Regions from separate parts of the Orrella dioscoreae genome, predicted to be linked through region 2. Evidence: predicted binding sites of a transcription regulator. Region 2 holds the regulator's gene; each other region holds the start of a gene.
What was found. Region 2 encodes HrcA, which represses chaperone genes, less so after heat shock. Its sites were predicted from a motif close to TTAGCACTCNNNNNNNNNGAGTGCTAA; they were not measured.
Positions count from the first base shown of each region.

Region 1: ODI_RS18335 (co-chaperone GroES) is a predicted target of HrcA. The motif match lies at 2,717-2,743, and genes of this name have one in related genera.
Region 3: rpoH (RNA polymerase sigma factor RpoH) is a predicted target of HrcA. The motif match lies at 4,293-4,319, and genes of this name have one in related genera.

Region 1 is NZ_LT907988.1:3,957,910-3,964,395, forward strand. Features, by position in the region: gene ODI_RS18320 (hydroxyacid dehydrogenase) at 1-503, shown strand, start outside; gene ODI_RS18325 (Bug family tripartite tricarboxylate transporter substrate binding protein) at 581-1,540, shown strand; gene ODI_RS18330 (SMI1/KNR4 family protein) at 1,571-2,272, opposite strand; gene ODI_RS18335 (co-chaperone GroES) at 2,809-3,096, shown strand; gene groL (chaperonin GroEL) at 3,134-4,774, shown strand; gene ODI_RS18345 (LysR family transcriptional regulator) at 4,866-5,789, opposite strand; gene ODI_RS18350 (short-chain fatty acid transporter) at 5,925-6,486, shown strand, end outside.
Region 2 is NZ_LT907988.1:1,222,587-1,229,072, forward strand. Features, by position in the region: gene recN (DNA repair protein RecN) at 1-371, opposite strand, end outside; gene ODI_RS05560 (NAD kinase) at 383-1,282, opposite strand; gene hrcA (heat-inducible transcriptional repressor HrcA) at 1,501-2,517, shown strand; gene hemH (ferrochelatase) at 2,560-3,657, shown strand; gene ODI_RS05575 (hypothetical protein) at 3,712-3,972, shown strand; gene grpE (nucleotide exchange factor GrpE) at 4,092-4,679, shown strand; gene dnaK (molecular chaperone DnaK) at 4,799-6,486, shown strand, end outside.
Region 3 is NZ_LT907988.1:300,211-306,696, reverse strand. Features, by position in the region: gene ODI_RS01500 (cation:proton antiporter) at 1-1,747, opposite strand, end outside; gene ODI_RS01495 (PIN-like domain-containing protein) at 2,065-2,475, opposite strand; gene ODI_RS01490 (hypothetical protein) at 2,472-3,185, opposite strand; gene rpoH (RNA polymerase sigma factor RpoH) at 3,362-4,246, opposite strand; gene ODI_RS01480 (Bug family tripartite tricarboxylate transporter substrate binding protein) at 4,521-5,516, shown strand; gene ODI_RS01475 (IlvD/Edd family dehydratase) at 5,661-6,486, shown strand, end outside.

The DNA.
Region 1 (6,486 bases), 2.1 Mb from region 2:
AACTGTCCGGCGCGACGCTGGGCGTGGTGGGCTGCGGCGCGATAGGCAGACGCGTGGCCCGCTTCGGCCAGGCCATCGGGATGCGTGTGCTCGTCAACGACCCTTACCTCGACGGCCATCAGCTCCCCGAAGGCGTCACGCAGGTCGAACTGGAAGCCTTGCTGACCGCCAGCGACGTCGTCTCCCTGCACTGCCCGCTGGATGACTCCACCCGGAACCTGCTGGATGCGCGTCGGCTGGGCTTGCTACGCAAGGGTGCCATCGTGGTGAACACCGCGCGCGCCGGCATGATCGACGAGGCCGCCATCCGCGAGAAACTGCATGCCGGTGAACTCCATCTGGGACTCGACTGTTTCGTGCATGAGCCGATCAACGCCGAGTCACCCTGGGTGGACACCCCCAACGCCGTCCTGACGCCCCACATCGGCGGAACGACCAATGGCGGCTTGCGGGGCATGGCCGTAGGCGCCGCCCAGAACATCCTTTCCGTCCTGCGCGGCTGAGCCCGGCAAGCTTTCAGAAAAACAAAGAAGCAGTACCCCGCGCAACGCGGCATATATCAATAACAACGGAGACAACCATGCGCAGGATCTTGATGCTTTGCCTGATGTTCTGTTCCTATGCGGTCCCCCCGGCCCAGGCAGAGGAATTTCCCACCCGCCCCTTGCGGCTGATCGTTCCCTACACCGCCGGCGGCGCCCTGGACAACATCGCCCGGATATTCGCAGAGGCCCTGGGCAAGAATCTTGGCCAGTCGGTCGTCGTTGAAAACCGCCCCGGCGGCAACAACCTGATTGCCACCCGCGCGCTGCAAAGCAGCAGCCCTGACGGCTATACCTTGATGCTGACCACGAACGGCACGATGTCCATCGCACCGGTGCTCTACGCGAACACGCCCTATGACCCGCTGAAGGACTTCTCCCACGTCGGCCTGGTCTCCAGCTATCCGTACGTGCTGGTCAGCAAGGCAGGCGCCTTTCCCGACTTCGCTACCGTATTGCAGCGGGCCGCCGCAAAACCGGAGAGCGTATCGATGGCGTACACGGGCCATGTGAAATCACTGTCGGTCGACTGGCTGAGCGTCCTGACCCAGTCCAAGATCCTGAAGGTGCCGTACAAGGGAGACAACGACGTGATCAGCGACCTGGCGGGCGGCCGGGTCGACATCGCGATGATCGGCCCCTCGGTGGCCATGCCCCTGGTCACCGAAAAAAAACTGGACGCCCTTGCCGTCACGTCGAAGGCACGCTTGCCCGCGCTGCCCGACGTTCCTGCGGTGAACGAATCCGTTGCAGGATTCCAGGTGGATGTGTGGACGGGGCTGGTGAGCCACCAGAAGGCCCCCGAAGCGAGTCTGGAAGTGCTGCGCAGCGCGTTGACGAAGACGCTTCAGGATCCTGCATTCCAGGAACGTCTGAGCCAGACGGGAGATACGGTGCTGATGGGTAACGGGCCGGCATTCCAGCAACGGATTGCCGATGATCTGGCGCTTTGGGGGAAGGTGATGAAGGACGGGGGGATTCAGCCGATCACGCAGTGACGGTTGGGGTGAACTCAGGACGGGCAGCCCTTATGCTGCCCGATTCTGCAGGTAGAGGCCGCGAAAGAACACGGCCATGTTCGGCCACCAGACTGTAGACCTGTCTGTTTCCCACGCGGCTAGCGGGTCGTCTTCATATTTACTGAAGAACGCCTTGCAGACGCGCGGCGAAGCCGCTTCGCGATAGTCCAACAGGATCGCCTCGCTGCCGGCGCAGGCAATCGCGATCAGCCTTGGGTCAAGGTTGCTGCAATCCAGGTTGCCCTGATCTAGGTCCTCCCATTCCGCGGGCAGGCGTTCACGCAACGGTGCGACGTCCTCCAGCGCCAGATACTGATGGGTTGCCTGGGGAATGGGCACGACGTCGCTGCTATGGGGGTTGCTCATGTCTCCCCAATAGAGGGTTCCCACCCAGCCGCCGTTGAAGTGCTTGTATACGTTGCGCCATGGCATTGGCAGGCGAACGCCCAGTCGGTCTTCTTGCGCGGCAATCTGCGCTTCCGTTAAGCGTCCACTGTCCTTGACGCCAACCCGTCTTTGCCACACACGTTGTTTTATCAATTCGGGATCTGTTTCGGGTTCGATCTCCGTGTGTTGGTCCAGGTACCAGGTGAAAATGTTGTTCACTTCCACACGTGTGGTTGGTTGCTTCAAGCGTTTTGCTTCGCGGCGTAGGTCTGCTTGGACTCGGCGCTCGTTCGGAATCTCTTCAGCCTGGCGCTCTTCCAGCATGCGACGGAAAAGCTGCTCGGTTTCGAGGGGTTCTGAAGGGGAGGGGGAAGATATTAATGTCGTCATTTTCCGTAGACCCCTTGGGGGGCTGAATCAGATCAGGTCGCTACGGCGTCTGTTCCAGCACAACAAGAAGGCTGGAACACTCCGGGAGCTCCCCCTTAATTGGGCTGTGGCATAGGTATTGGATACAAAAGTTGAACAAGGCATTAGCACACCCTGTGGCAATTGGCCTTACCCTGAGTTTGACACGCGGAGACGAACTTCCGGAGCGAAATCCAGCTGGAGACCGTACCACTGCTCGCTAAAAGTGGAGGGATTACCCTGCCGCCTACGACCACCGAGCCAATTCCAAACTCGATGAACTTCGACAGCTGGCGCAAGTTCCAACTTAGATAAAAGTCTCCCCCTCCCCCCTTGAACCCAGCCAAACCATCCCTATAATTAGCACTCATCAGTCGAGAGTGCTAACAACCCTCCGGCTGGGGCAATTTCCTAATTTTCCACCCAACCTATTGATTTAACAGGAGTTCTTCATGGCCCTGCGTCCCCTGCATGATCGCGTGATCATCAAGCGTCTGGACAACGAGCGCAAAACTGCCTCGGGCATCGTCATCCCTGAAAGCGCGGCTGAGAAGCCCGATCAAGGTGAAGTCCTGGCCGTCGGCCCGGGCAAGAAGACGGAAGACGGCAAAGTCCTGCCGGTCGACCTGAAGGTCGGCGACAAGGTGCTGTTCGGCAAGTACGCCGGCCAGTCCGTCAAGGTCGATGGCGAGGAACTGCTCGTCATCCGCGAGGAAGAAATTCTCGCCGTGATCCAGTAATTCTTCTCGACAACCGAATCCATAAAGGAAGCTGCAAATGGCTGCCAAGCAAGTTCTGTTCGGCGATGACGCTCGCGTGCGTATCGTCCGTGGCGTGAATGTCCTCGCCAACGCTGTCAAGACGACCCTGGGCCCCAAGGGCCGCAACGTGGTGCTGGAGCGCTCGTTCGGCGCCCCCACGGTGACCAAGGACGGCGTGTCCGTCGCCAAGGAAATCGAACTGAAGGACAAGTTCGAGAACATCGGCGCCCAGCTGGTGAAGGACGTTGCCTCGAAGACCAGCGACAACGCCGGTGACGGCACCACGACCGCCACGGTCCTGGCCCAAGCCATCGTCCAGGAAGGCCTGAAGTACGTGGCCGCCGGCTTCAACCCCATCGACCTGAAGCGCGGCATCGACAAGGCTGTCGCCGCCGCCGTCGCCGAGCTGCAAAAGCAAAGCAAGCCCGTCACGACCTCGAAGGAAATCGCGCAAGTCGGCTCGATCTCGGCCAACAGCGACTCCTCCATCGGCCAGATCATCGCTGACGCGATGGACAAGGTGGGCAAGGAAGGCGTCATTACCGTCGAAGACGGCAAGTCGCTGGAAAACGAGCTGGACGTCGTCGAAGGCATGCAATTCGACCGCGGCTACCTGTCGCCCTACTTCATCAACAACCCGGACAAGCAAGTTGCCGCCCTGGATGACCCGTTCATCCTGATCTTCGACAAGAAGATCAGCAACATCCGCGACCTGCTGCCCGTGCTGGAACAAGTCGCCAAGTCGAGCCGCCCCCTGCTGATCATCGCCGAGGACGTCGAGGGCGAAGCCCTGGCCACCCTGGTCGTGAACAACATCCGTGGCATCCTGAAGACCACCGCCGTCAAGGCGCCTGGCTTCGGCGACCGCCGCAAGGCCATCCTGGAAGACATCGCCATCCTGACCGGCGGCACCGTGATCTCGGAAGAGACCGGCCTGTCGCTCGAGAAGGCCACGCTAGCCGAACTGGGCCAAGCCAAGCGCATCGAAGTGGGTAAGGAAAACACCACGATCATCGACGGCGCCGGCGATGCCAAGTCGATCGAAGCCCGCGTGAAGCAAGTGCGCATCCAGATCGAGGAAGCCACCTCGGACTACGATCGCGAAAAGCTGCAAGAGCGCGTGGCCAAGCTGGCTGGCGGCGTGGCCGTCATCCGCGTCGGTGCCGCCACCGAAGTGGAAATGAAGGAAAAGAAGGCCCGCGTTGAAGACGCCCTGCACGCTACCCGCGCCGCAGTGGAAGAAGGCGTCGTGGCCGGCGGCGGCGTGGCACTGCTGCGCGCCAAGCAAGCCATCGCTGACCTGAAGGGCGACACCCCCGACCAGAACGCCGGCATCAAGCTGATCCTGCGCGCTGTGGAAGAGCCCCTGCGCACCATCGTCATCAACGCCGGCGAAGAAGCCAGCGTGGTGGTCGACACCGTGCTGAAGGGCAAGGGCAACTACGGCTACAACGCCGCGACCGGCGAGTACACCGACCTGGTCGAGCAAGGCGTGCTGGACCCCACCAAGGTGACCCGCACCGCCCTGCAGAACGCCGCTTCGGTGGCCAGCCTGCTGCTGACGGCTGAAGCCGCCGTGGTGGAACTGGCTGAAGACAAGCCCGCTGCCCCGGCCATGCCCGGCGGCATGGGTGGCATGGGCGGCATGGACTTCTAAGAAGTCCTTGCCTGCCACGACCGGCATGCCGGTCGTGGCGCAAGCCAGTCAAAACAGCCCGGGTGCGAACCCGGGCTGTTTTTTTTTGCTATCAGTGGATATGCGATTCCCGCGCCAGGGTCTTGCCCAGCAGGCGCAAGGTGCTGGAGCAGGCCACCGCGGCCGGCGACAAGGGCGCCCCGCGCAGATACGCCAAGCCGATGTCCATGGACGGCACCGGATCCGAGACCGCGGTCCGGCTGATGCGTCCGCCGTCGTGCGACCAGGGCCGGAAGACCAGGTCCGACAGGATGGTGACGCCCACGTCCTGGGCCACCAGGCTGCGGATCGCTTCGATGGATTTGGTGCGAAACACCACCTTGGGCGTCAGGCCCGTCGCGGCCCAATAGCGGCTGACCGTCTCGACATGCTCGTCCATGTCCAGCAGCACGAACGGCTTCTCGGCGACATCGGCCAGCGAGACCGCCCCGCCTCCCGCAAAGGGATGGTGCACCGAGGTCCAAAGCCGCCGCTCCGAGCGCAGCAGGGTTTCGCGGGTGATCTCGGGCGTGTCGGACAGGTTGGACACCAGCACGATGGCGAAATCGAATTCTCCCTTCGCCAGGCCGTGCTCGATCTGCACGCGATCGAGCTCGACGGGCTCGATCTCGACCTTCGGGAGCTGCCGGCGCGCCACATCGATGATGCGCGGCAGCATGTATTCGGACACGGTGTCGGTGATGCCTAGCCTGACCTTGCCGGTGACCGCCGAGACCGATTCATGCACTTCTTCAAGCGCGACGTCGAGCGTGCGCAGGATGTGCTCGGCATGCCGCAGGAAGCCGTCGCCCTGCACCGTCAGCCGCAAGCCGTTGGCGTGGCGCGTGAACAGCGGCGCATTCAGGGCGGTTTCCAGGCTGCGCAGGGAGGTGGTCAAGGTGGGCTGGCTGACGAAACAGCGCTGGGCCGCGCGCGAGACCTGGCCGGTGGCGGCGGCCGCGACGAAGTGCTGGAGCTGCTTGAGGGTGATCGACATAGAAAATCCCTATATCCATCTATAAAAAATAGAGATTATCAATTTTTGGCGGGTGGCCCTAGCATCTTCCCCCGCGGCGCCCGCAAGGCCTGCGCAGAAATCCGACTCATAAAACTTGAAGATTCTGGGGAAAACATGTCATCGACGACCAAGTCCGGCGGCCTACCCGCGCGCCAATCCGAGCAGCAACCTCCTGGCAGCGATGGCGACATCGGCCTGCTGACCCGCCTGGGCCTGCGCTTTACCGCCTGGGCGGAAAAGTGGTTCCCGGACGCTTTCGTGTTTGCCGCGCTGGCCGTGGCGGTGGTGTCGATTGCGGCCATGATCAACGGCTCCAGCCCGGTCGCCGTGTCCAAGGCTTTCGGTGACGGCTTCTGGAGCCTGATCGTCTTCACGATGCAGATGGCGCTGGTGGCCATCGGCGGCTATGCGGTCGCGACCTCGCCGCCCGCCGCCCGCCTGATCGCGCGCCTGGCTGCCATTCCCCGCACGGGCCGCTCGGCCGTGGGCTACGTGGCGGCGATCAGCATGATCCTGTCGCTGTTCAACTGGGGCGTGTCGCTGATCTTCAGCGCGCTGTATGCCCGCGCGCTGGCCCGCCGTGAAGACCTGCGCATGGATTACCGCGCGGCTGGCGCGGCGGCCTACCTGGGCCTGGGCGCCACCTGGGCGCTGGGCATCAGCTCGTCGGCCGCGC
Region 2 (6,486 bases):
TCGACCAATTGGTCGCCCAGCTCGCGCAGTTGCGCGACGGTGGCGGGTACGCCGTTGATATAGCCGCGGCTGCGGCCCTGCGCGTCGACGACGCGGCGCAGCACCAGGGCTTCCGAGGCGTCGATGTCGCGCTCGGCCAGCCAGGCCTGTTGTTCGGGCGAGGCATCGAAGACCGCGCTGATGTCGGCGCGCGCCGCGCCTTCGCGCAGCACGCCGGCGTCGGCGCGGCCGCCCAGCGCAAGCGCCAGGGCGTCGATCAGGATGGACTTGCCCGCGCCGGTCTCGCCGGAGAAGACGGTGAAGCCGGGGCCGAGGGGGATCTCGGCTTCCTCGACGATGACGAAATCACGGACGTTCAGTGCGCGCAGCATGATGGGGTGGGTTACTCCGCCGTGTCGCCCGATTGCGGCATGCGATTCCAGTGCAGCTTGCGGCGCAGCGTCGAGAAAAAGCTGTAGCCCGGGGGATGCAGGAAGCGGATGGTGTGGGGAGCGCGGCGGACCTCGATGCGGTCGCCGGGCTGCAGGTCGGACCAGGTCTGCATGTCGAAATGGACGCTGGCACCATGTTCGACGCGGCCCATGGCCGTGAGCGTCATGTCCAGCACGACGTCGTCGGGCAGCACGATGGGTCGGTGCGAGAGGGTTTGCGGCGCCACGGGCACGAGCACCATGGCGTCCAGGCCGGGATGCAGCACCGGACCGCTGGCCGACAGCGCATAGGCCGTGGAGCCCGTGGGGGTGGCCACGATGAGGCCGTCGGCGCGCTGGGTGTACATGTAGACGCCGTCGACGTCCAGGCGCACTTCGATCATGCCGCCGCGGCCGGCGCGGTTCAGCACCACGTCGTTCAGCGCGGAGGCCTGGTACATGACCTCTTCCCCGCGGATCACACAGCCCGACAGCAGCATGCGGTCTTCGGCGTCGTAGCGGCCCTGCAGCACGTCGGCCAGGACCTTGTGCGCCTCGGTGAGCGGGACGTCGGTGATGAAGCCCAGCCGGCCATGGTTGATGCCGATGACGGGCACGCCGTGGGGCGCCAGCTGGCGCGCCGCGCCCAGCATGGTGCCGTCGCCGCCCACGATGACGGCCAGGCTCGCGCGCTGGCCGATTTCCTCATACGAGGCGGCTTCTATGTGAGACAGGCCCGTGTTGCGCGCGGTGTCGGTTTCGAGCAGGACATGCCGGCCCGCTTCCGCAAGGATGCGCGCAAGATTGCCCAGCAGGGTGTCCAGGCCCGTGTCCTGGTAGCGGCCTATCAGCGCGACGGTGGGAAAAAGCATGTTCGGGCGGCAGGGTGGAGGGCTGGGTTGGGTATCGGCGGATTATAGGGGGTGGCGGATGACGCGGTCATGGATGAAAATGCCACGCCGCGCAGCATCCGTGGCGTGGGCGTCCGGACTTGCGCCGCGTCATGGGGGCCGCGAAAAGGTGGCCATTGTGCCAACCCCGCATTGTCCCCAGCTTTCCCGGGAAAGAAACCCTCATAAAATAGGTCCCCATGGATGATCGCGCCCGCGCGCTGCTCAAAGCGCTCATAGAAAGATATATCGCCGACGGCCAGCCCGTCGGCTCGCGCACCCTGTCCAAGGTCTTCGACCTGTCGCCGGCCTCGATCCGCAACGTCATGGCCGATCTCGAGGATCTCGGGCTGATCCACAGCCCCCATACCTCGGCGGGACGCGTGCCCACGCCTCGCGGCTATCGGGTCTTTGCCGATACGCTGCTGGCGGCGCGCGCCTTCGAGGTCGTGTCGCCGGCCGAGGTGCGGGAGCTGTTGCCCCACACCGATCCCTCGCGCGCCATCGGCGCGGCGGCGCAGTTGCTGTCGAACCTGTCCCAGTTCGCGGGCGTGGTGCTGGCGCCCAAGCGCGCGCAGGTTTTCCGCCAGATCGAGTTCATCCGCCTGTCCGAGCGGCGCGTGCTGCTCATCATCGTGACGCCCGACGGCGACGTGCAGAACCGCATCCTGGCCGCGCCGCGCGATTACCCCGAGCACGAGCTGATCGAGGCCAGCAATTTCTTCAACCAGCATTTCGCGGGCAAGTCCTTCGATGCCGTGCGCGGCACGCTGGCCACCGAGCTGGCCCAGTTGCGCGAGGACATCTCGCGGCTGATGCTGGCCGCCGTCGAGGCCGGCACCGAGCCCAGCGACGAGAACGATGCCGTGGTGATCTCGGGCGAGCGCAAGCTGCTCGAGGTGGCCGACCTGTCGTCCGACATGGACCGGCTGCGCCGCATGTTCTCCATCTTCGAGCAGAAGACCCAATTGCTGCAGCTCCTGGACGCCTCCAGCCGCGCGCAGGGGGTGCAGATCTATATCGGCGGCGATTCGCAGCTGGTGCCCATGGAGGACATGACCGTCATCACCGCCCCCTATGGCGTGGACGGCCGGGTCGTGGGCACGCTGGGCGTCATCGGCCCCACCCGCATGGCCTACGACCGCGTCATTCCCATCGTCGACATCACCTCGCGGCTGCTTTCCAACGCCCTGAGCCACAACAACCCGTCGTCCTGACCCGTTCGCCTGCCGGGTCGGCGGCCTCACCGAGGTGTTCCCGTGTTTCTGCGCAATTTCAAGTACTTGTGGCCGGAGCGCTTCCTGCCTGAGCCTGCCTGGGCCGATCCCTTCGACACCGATCCGCCGCTGACGCCCGACGGTCCCCTGGGCGTGCTGCTGGTCAACCTGGGCACGCCGGATGAGCCGACCGCGCCGGCCATCCGCCGCTACCTGGCCGAGTTCCTGTCCGACCCGCGTGTCATTGAAATTCCGCGCTACCTTTGGCTGCCCATCCTGCACGGCATGGTGCTGCGGCGCCGTCCCGCCCGGCTGGCGCCGCGCTATGCCGATATCTGGATGGAAGGGGGCTCGCCCTTGCTCGTCTATACGCAACGGCAGGCCGCGGCGGTGCAGGACGTGCTGCGCGGGCGCGGGCTGTCGGTGCGCGTCGAGGCCGCCATGCGCTATGGCAACCCGTCCATCGCCGATACCATCGCGGCCCTGCGCCGCGAAGGCTGCGACCGCTTCCTGACCGTGCCGCTGTACCCGCAATACTCGGCCAGCACCACGGCCACGGTCATCGACCAGGTCGGCCGCGTGGCGGCAACCTTGCGCAACCAGCCCGAATTGCGCTTCCTGAAGCGCTTCCACGTGGATCCCGGCTATATCGGCGCGCTGGCGCACAGCATCCAGTCCTATTGGGACGCCAATGGCCGGGCGCAGAAGCTGCTGATGAGCTTCCACGGCCTGCCGCGCTACAGCATCGAGCTGGGCGACCCGTATTACCGCGATTGCCTGCAGACCGCGCGCGCCCTGCGCGAGCGCCTGGGGCTGCGCGAGGACGAGGTGGAGGTGTCCTTCCAGAGCCGCTTCGGTGCGGCGCGCTGGCTGGAGCCCTATACCGAGCCCACGTTGAAGGAACTGGCCCGCCTGGGTGTTACCGAGGTGGACGTGGTGTGCCCGGGCTTTACGGCCGATTGCATCGAAACGCTGGAGGAAATCGCCCAGGAAGGGCGCGACGCCTTCCTGGAGGCCGGCGGCAAGCGCCTGCGCTACCTGCCCGCGCTGAACGACGATCCGGCATGGATAACGGCCCTGTCCGACATGGTTCAAACTCAGTTACAGGGCTGGCCGGGCAGCGCCAGCCGGGCGCTATAAACTGGATCGACAGGCGCGCGGCAAGGGCTGCGCGCCGCCGTCCAGGAGCTGCTCATGACCCCAGACAACCGCAAATCCGGCCGCACGTCCCACATCGGCACCTCTTCCGAGCCGGGACACGGCAAGCTGAAGAAGGAAGACGCCCAGGAGCGCGAGCTCGACGAGGCGCTGGACGATACGTTCCCGGCTAGCGACCCGGTGGCGCTCACCCCCGAGCCCGACGAGGACAAGATCGACGAGGGCCTGGCCGAAACCTTCCCCGCCAGCGACCCCGTGGCCGTCAATCCCCATCGCAAGGAAAAATCCCGCTCCTGAGGCGCAGGGCAGGGGGGCGCCGCGTCTGCGGATCTCCCTGGTGAAGACAAGGTCTTGAAATTGTCGGGGGCGCCCCCAACTGCTGCCCAGACCCAGTTTTCACCCCGGAGGATATATCCATGACGGCGACGCACGAGTCCGCTGCCCCTGGCCCTGATCAGGAAGACCAAGCCGCGGCCCCCGCCCAGCCCCAGACCGTCGGCAGTCCCGACGCCCAGGCGCAAAGCCAGGCCGAGGCCGCCAGCGTCACCCAGGAAGCCCTGGACGCCGCCCAGGCCCAGGTTGCCGCGCTGCAGGATCAACTGCTGCGCGCCCAGGCCGAAATGGAAAATGTGCGCCGACGCGCCCAGGAAGAAGTCAGCAAGGCCCGCAAATTCGGCATCGAGTCCTTCGCCGAAAGCCTCGTGCCCGTGCGCGACAGCCTGGAAGCCGCCCTGGCCCAGGGCGAACAGACCGCCGAAGCCCTGCTGGGCGGCGTGGATGCCACCCTGAAGCAGCTGACTTCCGCCTTCGAGCGCAACCACCTGAAGGCCATCGCGCCCGAACCGGGCGAGAAGTTCGATCCGCACCAGCACCAGGCCATTTCCTCGGTGCCGTCCGAACATCCTGCCAACACTGTCGTCAATTGCCTGCAGAAGGGCTACCTGATCGCCGATCGCGTCCTGCGTCCGGCGCTGGTCATGGTGTCGGCCGGTCCGGCGGCCTGAGCAAAAAAAGCGGGGCGCCGCTTGAAATCCCTGGCCGGCGTCCCCAGTTTAGATACCAAGCAGGACAGGGGCCGCAAGACGGTCCGGTCCTCCAGGCATTCACCAAATATTCTCAATCAATTCAGTCAGGTAAGCCCATCATGAGCAAAATCATCGGTATCGACCTCGGCACCACCAACAGCTGCGTTGCCGTGCTGGAAGGCGGCCAGGTCAAGATCATCGAGAACGCCGAAGGCACCCGTACCACGCCCTCCATCGTCGCCTATCTGGAAGACGGTGAAACCCTGGTCGGCGCGCCGGCCAAGCGCCAGGCGGTCACGAATCCCCGCAACACCCTCTACGCAGTCAAGCGCCTGATCGGCCGCAAGTTCGAGGAAAAGGCGGTCCAGAAGGACATCGACCTGATGCCCTACAAGATCGTCAAGGCCGACAACGGCGACGCGTGGGTCGAAGCCCAGAACAAGAAGCTGGCGCCTCCCCAGGTGTCGGCCGACGTGCTGCGCAAGATGAAGAAGACCGCCGAGGACTACCTGGGCGAGGAAGTGACCGAAGCCGTCATCACGGTGCCGGCCTACTTCAACGACAGCCAGCGCCAGGCCACCAAGGACGCCGGCCGCATCGCCGGCCTGGAAGTCAAGCGCATCATCAACGAGCCGACCGCGGCCGCGCTGGCTTTCGGCCTGGATAAGAACGAGAAGGGCGACCGCAAGATCGCCGTCTATGACCTGGGCGGCGGCACGTTCGACGTGTCGATCATCGAAATCGCCGACGTCGATGGCGAGAAGCAGTTCGAAGTGCTGTCGACCAACGGCGACACCTTCCTGGGCGGCGAAGACTTCGACCAGCGCATCATCGACTACATCATCGGCGAGTTCAAGAAAGAGCAAGGCGTGGACCTGTCCAAGGACGTCCTGGCCCTGCAGCGCCTGAAGGAAGCCGCGGAAAAGGCCAAGATCGAACTCTCGTCCAGCCAGCAGACCGAGATCAACCTGCCCTACATCACGGCCGACGCCTCGGGTCCGAAGCACCTGAACCTGAAGATCACGCGCGCCAAGCTGGAAGCGCTGGTCGAGGACCTGATCGAGCGCACCATCGAGCCCTGCCGCGTGGCCATCAAGGATGCCGGCGTCAAGGTGTCCGAGATCCACGACGTGATCCTGGTCGGCGGCATGACCCGCATGCCCAAGGTGCAGGAGAAGGTCAAGGAATTCTTCGGCCGTGACCCGCGCAAGGACGTGAACCCCGACGAGGCCGTCGCCGCTGGCGCCGCCATCCAGGGCTCCGTGCTGTCGGGCGACCGCAAGGACGTCCTGCTGCTCGACGTGACCCCGCTGTCGCTGGGCATCGAGACGCTGGGCGGCGTGATGACCAAGATGATCCAGAAGAACACCACGATCCCGACGCAGTTCTCGCAGGTGTTCTCCACCGCCGACGACAACCAGCCGGCCGTGACCATCAAGGTCTTCCAGGGCGAGCGTGAAATCGCCGCGGGCAACAAGGCCCTGGGCGAGTTCAACCTGGAAGGCATCCCGCCCGCCGCGCGCGGCACGCCGCAGATCGAGGTCAAGTTCGACATCGACGCCAACGGCATCCTGCACGTCTCGGCCAAGGACAAGGGTACCGGCAAGGAAAACAAGATAACCATCAAGGCCAACTCGGGCCTGACGGATGAGGAAATCCAGCGCATGGTGAAGGACGCGGAAGCCAATGCCGCCGACGATCACCGCGTGGCGGAACTGGCCCTGACCCGCAACCAGGCCGACGGCCTCGTGCACAGCACCCGCAAGGCGCTGTCCGAGCACGGCGA
Region 3 (6,486 bases), 920 kb from region 2:
AGCGCTTGCTCATCAGGTTGGAGAAGCGCTGCGCCAGCGACTGGGCCAGCCAGCGCTGGACGCCGAAACGATCATAGATTTCCAGCGCCAGGCGGAAGCCGCGCGAATAGCGCAAGTCACGCACCAGCGCCGCCTCGAAACCATCCAGGCCGTTGGCGCGCACCGACTCGCCCAGGCGCTCGGCCCGGGCCAGCAGGCCCTCGGCCATGCGCCAGTCCACCAACTGCGCCTTGAGGATGTCGAAGAACATTTCCGCTTCGCGCGCCGCCAGCATGGCCAGGCCCACGGCCACCTTCCTGTCCTCGGGCAGTTGCGCCACCTGCGTGTCGTGCACGCCGGCCAGGCTCGCGTCGAACACCGCCCGGATCCGGGCCTGCGCCTCGGCGCCGATGTGCTCGGTCTTCGCAAGTTGCTCGGTGTGCTCCTGCAGGTCTTCCAGCGCCACGACCAGCGCCTGGTTGCGCAGGGTGTTCTCCATGGGCGACAGCTTGTTCAGGCCCAGCAGGCCGATCAGCGGCCGCAGCGTCGTGCCGTTGATGAAGAGCGTGGCCAGCACGAAACCGGTGACGACCACCGCGACGAACTGCCGGTCGCCCGCGGGCACGGCATGCTGCTCGGTCACCGCCAGCGCCAGCGCCAACGATACGGCGCCGCGCAAGCCGCCCCACAGCATCACCGACTTATAGCGGTAGCCCACCCGCTGGCCGATGCGCAGCATCTGCAGGAGCGGCAGCAAGCCGAAGACCACGATGGCCCGGGCCGCCAGCGTCGCGCCGAAGACCACCACCACCAGGAGAATCTCGGCCAGGTCGGCGTCGGCCATCAGGCGCGGCACCAGCATGGCCGCGAACAGGAAGATGAGGGAATTGGCCCAGAAGCCGAACTGCTCCCAGAAGCTGGACAACTGCTCGAAGGTCGTGGGCGACATGCGCGTGCGGCCGCTGGACCCCACCACCAGCCCGGCGATGACGGTGGCCACCACCCCCGACACGCCCAGGTAGTGCTCGGAAATGAAGAAACTGAGATACGCCAGGGTCAGCGTCAGCGTGATCTCGGCCGTGGGCCAGCCGCGCAGCCAGGCGAACAGGCCGCAGGCCAGCCGCCCCATGACGAAGCCCGCCACGCCGCCGCCCAGGAAAGTCACCAGGAAGTCCTTGGCGATGGCGCCCGTGGACAGCGTGCCCTCGCCCGCCAGCACGGCCAGCAGCACCGAATACAGCGCGATGGACGCGGCGTCGTTGAACAGGCTCTCGCCCTCCACCAGCGTCGTCAGCCGCTTGGGCGCCCCCACCTCGCGGAAGATGCCCACCACCGCCACCGGGTCCGTGGTGGCGACGATGGCCCCCAGCAGCAGGCAGACCACCAGGCCGTACTGGGAAATGGTGGACAGCGTGAAACCGACGACGACGGTGCACACCACCACCGCGACGATCGCCATCATCAGGATGGGGCCGAGGTCGTCCAGCAGGCGGCGCACGTTCATGGCCAGCGCCGTCTCGAAGAGCAGCACCGGCAGGAACACCATGAGGAAGGTTTCGGAGGAGATCTCGAAGAGATCGAGCGTATCGAGGAAATCGGCGACGACCCGGGGCGCCCAGTCGTGCACGTGGACGACGTAGCCCAGCGCGCATCCCACGATGGCCAGCAGCACCGAATAGGGCAGCTTGAGCCGGCCGGCCAGGGGCGGCATGAAGCAGACCAGGGCCAACAAGCCAGCCAGGCCGAAAACGAGAAAACCGACTTCCATGCGCGCGCACCCAAAACGACTGCTGCAAGAATAGCCCACCCCCGCAGGAAGATCGCGCGATGGCGCGGGCGGCACGCATAAAAAACGGGGCACCTGGGGGTCCAGGTGCCCCGTAAACACCCATCTCATTGGGGAGGGGAAAGAGGAGAAGCCGAGATGGGTGTCAAGACCACTGCCGGGGGCGTTGCACCTGGTCCGGCGCGCGGTCTGTGTGGATTAGGCGGCAGGCGCCGGGTTTGGTTCCGGTCCGTACTGGAAAAAAAGATGCTCGGTTTGTTTCCAGGCATGAATGCGCCGGGACCGCCCCAGGACGGACACTAGATCTGCCGAAACCGGCCGCTGGATCGCCAAGGCACCTCGAAGGTCGATGCCTCGACTGCATTGGCTTGTGCCACGATCTTGGGCCACCACAAGACCAGTTGGGACAGCTTGTCCCAGTAACGCCTGCTCGACCACGAGGGCTGCAACACGAACACCGTAATGCCGTGCTTGCGGATCAGGCGGCGCTCCGCGCCCTGGCGCTTTCGAAAAGCGTCTCCGGAGAGAACGGCCCAGTTCTTTTCCGCACCCAGTGCGTCCAGCCACACAGTGTCTTGAGCGGACACGCCGAACCTGTCCCGAATGTGGCCAACCTCTCCGAGCATCGCATCCGGAAACTGTCTCCGGCTAGCCTCCACCAGGACCGACGACCAGTTTGGCGGCAGGTTCTCGTCGAGGAGGAAGTTCAATGGGAGGCCTTCGCGAGCTGGCTTTCGTAACGAATAGCCGCCTTCACCCAGCGCAAGGGGATGTCGTAGGTGGCTGCGGTCAACGCCGCGGCACGCTCGTCTCCCCCTTCCGCCAGATATGAGGCATGGAGCGCTTCCGTGGGTACGCCGGTGTCTTCGTTGATCGGGCTGCCGAAATGACGCGCCGGATCAAGGACGATGTGGTCCCGTTTCGGCACGGGGTACCACTTGGAGGCGTGCTCGCCTTGGTATTCGATGCCGGCATAGAGCGAGGGAACGATGATTTCCCGGAAGACGACTTGACGACTACGCAAGTCGATCAGGGGGTCCTCATCGACACTTTGGCGGACAGCCTCGCCGAAGATGCTTTTCCCATCCGTCTTGAAGCGCAGCGTGGTGAAGGGATACGGGACGCCATAGAGTTGCTGGGCCGAAACCAGGCAGCGGCGGACGACCAGCAAGGGCACGCCATGGCTGACGAAGGCATGTACGAAGCGCGCTTCGAGCAGATCCTGAAAACCGATGGTCTTGGACGCTTCGCCTTCCGTGACCTGCGGCGCCCACAGCGGCGCGGAATATCCAGCGACAGCCCTGCCATCACGTCTCTTCTGGCATTTGTAACCGAAGAGCCAGCGACTCAATTGGGCGGAAGACACGCCAATCAAGCGGCCTGCCTCGCCCAGGGAATAGATGCCGGTACCGGTGTACATGAAGAGGACGTTTGCTGTGGTGGCCGGAAAAGTTTAGCAAGCAGCCACGCCCAAAACCACTCAGGCTCCCTTGTCAGAGGCCGATACGACCACCCTGATTTCCCTGCCCCCCCCCAGAAACAAAACACCCCAAGTCCGGGGCTGGCCCTGGCTTGGGGTGTTCCGCATCCAAACGTTCAGGCCGACAACGCCGCGCGCATCTTCTTCATGGCGGCGGCTTCGATCTGGCGGATGCGCTCGGCGGACACGCCGAACTCCTGGGCCAGTTCGTGCAGCGTGGCGCCGCCTTCGTCCTGCAGCCAGCGGGCCTGCACGATGCGGCGCGACCGCTCGTCCAGCACATCCAGGGCGCCAGCCAGGCCGCGGCCCTGCAGGGCCGACTGCGCCGCGCGCTCCATCACTTGCGTGGGTTCCTGGCGGCCTTCGTCGGACAGGTAGGCGATGGGCGCGTAGGTGTCGTCATCGTCGTCCTGGTTCTCCAGCGACATGTCGCGGCCGGTCAGGCGCACTTCCATCTCGCTGACATCCTGGGGACGCACGTCCAGCTCGCGCGCGATGGCGTCGATCTGGGCCGGATCCAGGGTCTGGCCGTCCGGACGCATGCTGCGCAGGTTGAAGAACAGCTTGCGCTGCGCCTTGGTCGTGGCGACCTTCACCAGGCGCCAGTTGCGGATGATGAACTCGTGGATCTCGGCCTTGATCCAGTGCACGGCGAAGGAGACCAGGCGCACGCCGCGCTCGGGGTCGAAACGTTTCACGGCCTTCATGAGGCCGACGTTGCCTTCCTGGATCAGGTCGGCGTGCGGCAGGCCATAGCCCAGGTACTGGCGCGAGACGGAGACCACCAGTCGCAGGTGCGACACCACCAGCTCACGGGCGGCGTCCAGCGAATCCGTGTCGCGCAGCTTGCGCGCGAGGGACGTTTCCTGCTCGGGGGTCAGCAGGGGCAGGCGGTTCACGGTGGAGATGTACGCATCCAGCGTGCCCAGTGCGCCCGGGTTGGCGATGGCCACGGCCAGCGAGGGGCTTGCCGTAGCCAGGGAATGATTGGCGGTTTGCATAGCAGGGTCGCTCCTGTATCGGTCGGATTGCGACGACCAAGGCATGTTAGCACTCTCAACTACCGAGTGCTAATTAGAGGATGTTGCACTGGGGAAGTTCCCGATTTAATAGGGACATATTGGGGCAATCCCTTGGTTTGTTCTGTCCAAACCGAAACAAAATTTTGTTTTGAACGCAGGGAATTGACGCCCCCGCCGCCTGGGGAACCCAGACAATGCGGCAGACGGGTGCGCTTGAAGACTGCCCGCGACAACAATACTCGGAGACACCGACATGTCCTTCTGTTCCAACCGCCGGCCGCTGGCCGCCCTGGCCCTGATGGCGCTGGGTACCCTGATGGCCCCGCTGGCCGCCCACGCCGCCTATCCCGACAAACCCATCCGCCTGGTCGTGCCCTACCCGCCCGGCGGCGCCACCGACGTGGTCGGCCGCGTCATCGCCAACCACCTGTCCGAGGAGCTCAAGCAGCAGGTCATCGTCGAGAACAAGGGCGGCGCCGGCGGCAACCTGGGCGCCGACTCGGTGGCCCGCGCCACGCCCGACGGCTACACCCTGCTGATGGGCGCGATCACCTCGCACTCCATCATGGCCACGCTGGAGAAGAATCGCATCTCCTACAAGCTGATGGACGACCTGGCGCCGGTGGCGACCATTGCCGCCGTGCCGCTGGTGTTCGTGGTGAACCCGGCCAAGGTGCCGGCCAACAACCTGACCGAGCTGATCGACTACGCCAAGAAGAACCCTGGCAAGCTGACCTATGCCTCGTCGGGCGCGGGCGCGCCCCAGCGCATGGCCGCCGAACTCTTCAAGCGCCAGGCCGGCGTCGACATGCTGCACGTGCCCTACCGCGGCAGCGGCCCCGCCATGACCGACCTCGTCGGCGGCCAGGTGCTGACGATGGTCGAGACCGTGCCCGCCTCGCTGGGCTTCATCAAGAGCGGGCAGTTGCGCGCGCTGGCGGTGACCATGCCCGAACGCATCTCGATGCTGCCTGACACCCCGACCGCCGCGGAAGCCGGCCTGCCCGGCTTCGAGGTCGCCTCGATGTTCGGCGTGCTGGCCCCCGCCAAAACGCCCAAGCCCATCGTCGAGCAATTGAACGCGGCGCTGCAGAAAGTGCTGGTGAAGGAAGACTTCAAGGCGCAGATGCTGCAACAGGGCGCCTATGCGGTGGAGCCTGCCTCGGCCGACGCCGCCCGCCAGCGCCTGCAGAAGGAAGTCGACATGTGGGCCAAGGTGATCGAGGACGCAAAAATTACGGTGGAGTAGGTTTCCCCCCCCCGAGGCGCTGACGCGCCTCCCCCCCAGGGGGGCGGTGCTGGTGGACCGGCGGAGCCGGCTCCACTGCACCCCTGCTCCTTCTTTTGTTAGATCGCTTTGAATCGTAGATAGTCTTTTTTCTGGAAGAACCCCATGTCCTCCTCCGACAGCAAGAAAACCGATGCCCCCTCCGGCATGCGCCGCGGCTTGACCAGTTATGGCGATACCGGCTTTTCCCTGTTCCTGCGCAAGGCCTTCATCAAGGGCGCAGGGCTGACCGATGACGCGTTGTCGCGGCCGGTGGTGGGCATTGCCAACACGGGCAGCGCCTATAACCCCTGCCACGGCAATGCGCCGCAGCTGATCGAGGCGGTCAAGCGCGGCGTGATGCTGGCGGGCGGATTGCCGGTGGACTTCCCCACCATCTCGGTGCATGAGAGCTTCGCGGCGCCCACCAGCATGTACCTGCGCAACCTGATGTCGATGGACACGGAGGAGATGATCCGTGCCCAGCCCATGGACGCGGTGGTGCTGATCGGCGGGTGCGACAAGACCGTGCCGGCCCAGCTGATGGGCGCGGCCTCGGCCGGCATCCCGGCCATCCAGCTGGTGACGGGTTCGATGCTGACGGGCGGGCACCGCGGCGAACGCGTGGGCGCCTGTACCGACTGCCGCCGCTTCTGGGGCAAGTATCGCGCCGACGAGATCGACGACCAGGAAATCGCCGACGTGAACAACCAGTTGGTGGCCAGCGTGGGCACCTGCTCGGTGATGGGCACGGCCAGCACGATGGCCTGTATCGCGGAAGCCCTGGGCATGATGCTGCCGGGCGGCGCCTCGCCTCCCGCGGTGACGGCCGACCGCATGCGCATCGCCGAACAGACCGGCACGCAGGCGGTGCGCATGATCGCGCAGCAGCTCACCCCGAACAGGATCCTCACGCCCAAGGCCTTCGAGAACGCGCTGCGCGTGCTGCTGG